DNA from 2 places in the Nonomuraea sp. WAC 01424 genome. Region 2 is predicted to be linked to the other one. Evidence: riboswitches for the same ligand, from Rfam matches in the RefSeq annotation. Region 2 holds a riboswitch; the other holds the start of a gene.
The links. A riboswitch is a leader RNA that binds a small molecule or an ion and turns the genes downstream of it on or off. The one in region 2 is predicted to bind glycine.
Positions count from the first base shown of each region.

Region 1: linked by a shared signal. The riboswitch ahead of gcvP (aminomethyl-transferring glycine dehydrogenase) and the one ahead of gcvT (glycine cleavage system aminomethyltransferase GcvT) in region 2 are both predicted to bind glycine.

Region 1 covers NZ_QHHZ01000009.1:139,934-142,315, forward strand. Annotated here, with positions in the region: gene gcvP (aminomethyl-transferring glycine dehydrogenase) at 1-1,042, opposite strand, end outside; glycine riboswitch at 1,209-1,305, opposite strand; gene DMB42_RS25025 (MerR family transcriptional regulator) at 1,354-1,974, opposite strand; gene DMB42_RS25030 (bifunctional nuclease family protein) at 2,122-2,382, opposite strand, start outside.
Region 2 covers NZ_QHHZ01000002.1:170,810-173,191, forward strand. Annotated here, with positions in the region: gene DMB42_RS06095 (M28 family peptidase) at 1-1,074, shown strand, start outside; glycine riboswitch at 1,277-1,374, shown strand; glycine riboswitch at 1,395-1,494, shown strand; gene gcvT (glycine cleavage system aminomethyltransferase GcvT) at 1,529-2,382, shown strand, end outside.

The sequences.
Region 1 (2,382 bases), on a different contig from region 2:
CCTCGGGGCCGTGGTAGACGGCGTACATGCCGGCGATCACGGCCAGCAGGACCTGGGCGGTGCAGATGTTGCTGGTGGCCTTCTCGCGGCGGATGTGCTGCTCGCGGGTCTGCAGGGCCAGCCGGTAGGCGGGGTCGCCGTCCACGTCGACCGACACGCCGACCAGGCGGCCGGGCATCTGCCGCTGCAGGCCCTCACGTACGGACATGTAGGCCGCGTGCGGGCCGCCGAAGCCGAAGGAGACGCCGAAGCGCTGGGAGGAGCCGATGGCGATGTCGGCGCCCAGCTCGCCCGGGGCGGCCACGAGCGTGAGGGCCAGCAGGTCGGCGGCGGCCACGACGAGCGCGCCCGCCTCGTGCGCCCTGGCGGCCACGCCGCGGAAGTCGCGCAGGCGGCCCGAGGCGCCCGGGTACTGCACGAGCACGCCGAAGCAGTCGGGCAGCTCGCCGTCGAGGTCGTGCTCGACCAGCGTGATGCCGAGCGGCTCGGCGCGGGTGGCCAGTACGGCCTTGGTCTGGGGCAGCGTGTCGGCGTCGACGACGAACACGTCGCTCTTGGACCTGCCGGCGCGGCGGGCCAGCGTCATGGCCTCGGCCGCGGCGGTGGCCTCGTCCAGCAGCGAGGCGCCGGCCACGTCGAGGCCGGTCAGGTCGGAGACGACCGTCTGGAAGTTCAGCAACGCCTCCAGGCGGCCCTGCGAGATCTCCGGCTGGTACGGCGTGTAGGCGGTGTACCAGCCCGGGTTCTCCAGCAGGTTGCGCCGGATGACGGCGGGCGTGACGGTGTCGTAGTAGCCCAGTCCGATCATCGAGGTCAGCACCCGGTTGCGGGAGGCCAGCTCGCGCAGCTCGGCGATGGCCTCGGTCTCACTCGCGGCCGGCGGGAGCTGCAGCCGGTCCTTGGCCCTGATGGCCTCGGGGACGGCCACGGCCACCAGATCGCCGACGGACTCGAAACCCACGGCCTCGAGCATGCGCTGCTGCTCGGACTCGGAGGGCCCGATATGCCTGGACGAGAACGGCGGAGCGGACAGGTCGGTCATGGAGGTTGCCTCCTGAGGCTTGGAGACCGGCGCCAGGGCGCGGGCGAGTGCCGGATCTCCCCCTCTGTCATCGCGACGTCATCGCGACCTGAGAGCTTCACCCCACCGTGGGGCTTGCACCGTCGGTGAGGTGCGCCTGGCGGGCGCACCTGCTTTCCAGAGTTGCCTCGCCCGAGCGGTACGGGATGCCTGAGAGATTCCGGGGAGGGTTGCTCCTTCGGCGCCCCAGGACCGAGGCCCAGGGACTCTCCCGCACGGGGTCGTCAGCCTTACTCTGTCCTAGATTACTACGGTGTGTTCAGCGGTTCAGCTCACCCCGTGCGGCGTGCGCGACGCCGCTTGGCGAGCTCGTCAGCGGGATGGTCGGCCGGGACGCTGTCCTCGACCGCCGCCCGTTCCCCCGGCAGCTCCGCGAGGGAGCCCTCGACCTCGCGCCAGACCCGGCCGAGCGCGATGCCGAACACACCCTGCCCGCCCTGGAGGAGGTCTATCACCTCGTCGGCCGAGGTGCACTCGTAGACGCTGACTCCGTCGCTCATGAGCGTGATCTGCGCGAGGTCGGCGACCCCGCGGTCACGCAGGTGCTGCACGGCGGTGCGGATCTGCTGCAGTGACACGCCGGTGTCGAGCAGCCGCTTGACGACCTTGAGCACCAGGATGTCGCGGAAGCTGTAGAGCCGCTGCGAGCCCGAGCCGTGCGCGGCTCTTATCGTGGGCTCCACCAGGCCAGTGCGCGCCCAGTAGTCGAGCTGCCTGTAGGTGATGCCGGCCGCCGAGCAGGCCGTCGGCCCGCGATATCCGATGTCGTCCGGCAGCTTCGCGGGCTGCTCGTCGAAGAGCAGGCCCTGCTCTCCGGCACGCTGCCGCGCGCTCTCACGCCGCACCGGATCTTCCTGGCCGGCCGTCTTTCCCTCGCCGCTGCTGACCGCCACGCGGACCTCCGGCTTTCTCTCATCCCGCGGCCTGATCTGGGGGTTCGTAAAGGGCGACCACGGGTTTCACTTGCACCGTAGGACCGTGACCATGCCCAGTCAACGATCCGGCTCGGCGCGTCGTGAAGCGTAAATGCACTGAAATACCTACCCCGCCCTGCCGAAGTCCTCGGGAGTGATCGTGTCAAGGAACTCCCTGAACTTCTCCACCTCGTCCTCCTGGTCGTCAGGAATGATCACACCGGCCTCCTGGACCACCTCTTCGCTGGCGAAGATGCGGGCGCCGGTGCGCAGGGCGAGGGCAATCGAGTCGGACGGCCTGGCGCTGACCTCCACACCGTTGGAGAACACCAGGTCGGCGAAGAAGATGCCGTCACGCAGAGCCACGATGTTGACCGCGCGCAGCCC
Region 2 (2,382 bases):
CCGGCGAACCAGACCGTGATGCTCGGCGCCCACCTCGACAGCGTCGCGGCCGGCCCCGGCATCAACGACAACGGCTCCGGCTCGGCCGCGCTCCTGGAGAACGCCCTCACCCTCGCCGCCCGCAAGCCCACCCTCACCAAGCACGTACGGTTCGGCTGGTGGGGCGCCGAAGAAGCGGGCATGGTCGGTTCCAGGTACTACGTGCAGAACGGCGGCGCCGGCGGCGTCGAGGTGTACCTGAACTTCGACATGATCGCCTCGACCAACGCCGGCTACTTCGTCTACGACGACGACGCGACCCTTCAGCGGACCTTCAGCGACTACTTCGCCACCATCGGCCTTCAGACCGAGGGTGACAGGGAGGGCGACGGCCGCAGCGACCACGCCTCGTTCAAGAGCGCGGGCGTACGGGTCGGCGGCCTGGCCACGGGGGCCGGGGCGGTCAAGAGCTCGGCACAGGCCGCCAAGTGGGGCGGCACGGCCGGGGCCGCCTTCGACCGTTGTTATCACAGCGCGTGCGACAGCTACCCGGGCGCCATCAACACCACGGCGCTGGACCGGAACAGCGACGCCATCGCGTACGCCATATGGAAGCTCGCCGTGGGCGGCACGCCCGCGGAGAACGACTACTCGATCTCGGTGACCCCGTCCTCGGCGTCGGTCCAGGCCGGCCAGTCGGCTACCGCGGCGGTCAGTACCCAGGTCACGTCCGGCCAGGCGCAGAGCATCGCGCTCTCCGCCGGAAACGTGCCGAGCGGGGTCACCGTCTCCTTCAACCCGTCCACGATCCAGGCGGGGCAATCGTCCACCGTCACGGTCGCCACCACCAGCGGCGCCGCGGCGGGGACGTACACCATAGGGCTCAACGGCGACGGGGCGACGGCGGACCACTCCGCCTCCTTCACCCTGACCGTCGGAGGGGACGGCCAGGGCACCACCTGGACCGCCTACAAGGCCTACGCGGCCGGTGACGTCGTCACCTACCAGGGGTCCAGCTACCGCTGCCTCCAGGCGCACACCAGCCTGCCCGGCTGGGAACCGCCCAACGTGCCCGCCCTCTGGGGCCGGGCCTGATCTCACCGCGCGCCGGTCCCGACCGGCCCGCGTACTGGCTGCCGCGTGCGAGCTGACCTGCCATGACCGGCTCGCGCGCGGCCACCAACGCGGCCGCGGCCCCGCCTCTCCGGGGCCGCGGCCGCTTTTCGCTGCGTGCGGTGTACGGGATCGAAGCGCGACAACACCCCCATGTCGGCACTAGGCTGACGGACATCACCGGCGAAACCGTGCGGGAGAGCACCCTGACAGCCGGTCAGGGTCCCTGAAGGAGCAAGCCCTCCCCGCGAACCTCTCAAGGCAAAGGACCGCGCGGCAGCCCTGTAAGGCGTTCTTACGGGGAGGTGACCTCTGGAAAGCAGGCCCGAGCGGCCTCGCCGAAGGTGAAAGTCCGGCAAAACTCGGGCGAAGCTCTCAGGCATCCATGACAGAGGGGGAGGATGCTGGCATCCGATCCTGTCCTGAGGTGCGACAAATGTCCCGACCTACGCCGCTACGAGACGTCCACGAGGCCCTAGGCGCCACGCTGACCGACTTCGCCGGGTGGCTCATGCCGCTCCGGTACGGCAGCGAGTCGGCGGAGCACAAAGCCGTCCGCGAGGCGGCCGGGCTGTTCGACCTCTCGCACATGGGCGAGATCTTCCTGACCGGGCCGCAGGCCGCCGAGGCGCTGGACTACGCGCTGGTCGGCCACCTGTCGGCGCTCGCGCCCGGCCGCGCCAGGTACACGATGATCGTGGACGAGCGCGGTGGCGTGCTCGACGACCTCATCGTCTACCGGCTGGCCGACGAGGAGTTCATGGTGGTCGCCAACGCCTCGAACGCCGAAAAAGTCGCGGATGAGCTGAAAAATCGTACTAAGTCGTATGACACGGTGGTCGACGACCGCTCCCAGCAGTACGCCCTGATCGCGATCCAGGGCCCGCGGGCCCAGGAGATCCTTTCCACGCTCACCGACGCCGACCTCGCCGGCCTCAAGTACTACGCGGGCCTGCCCGGCGTGGTCGACGGCCGCCAGGCGCTCATCGCCCGCACCGGCTACACCGGCGAGGACGGCTTCGAGCTGTTCGTCGCCAACCAGGACGCCGTACCGCTCTGGCACGCCCTGGAAGCGGCGGGCGAGCCGTACGGGATCAAGGCCGCGGGCCTGTCCAGCCGCGACACCCTCAGGCTGGAGGCCGGCATGCCGCTCTACGGCAACGAGCTGAGCTCGGACCTGACCCCGTTCGACGCGGGGCTGGGCAGAGTGGTGAAATTCGACAAGCCCGGTGACTTCGTCGGCAGGGCGGCGCTGGAGGCGGTCAAGGACGACCCGCCCCGCCGCCGCCC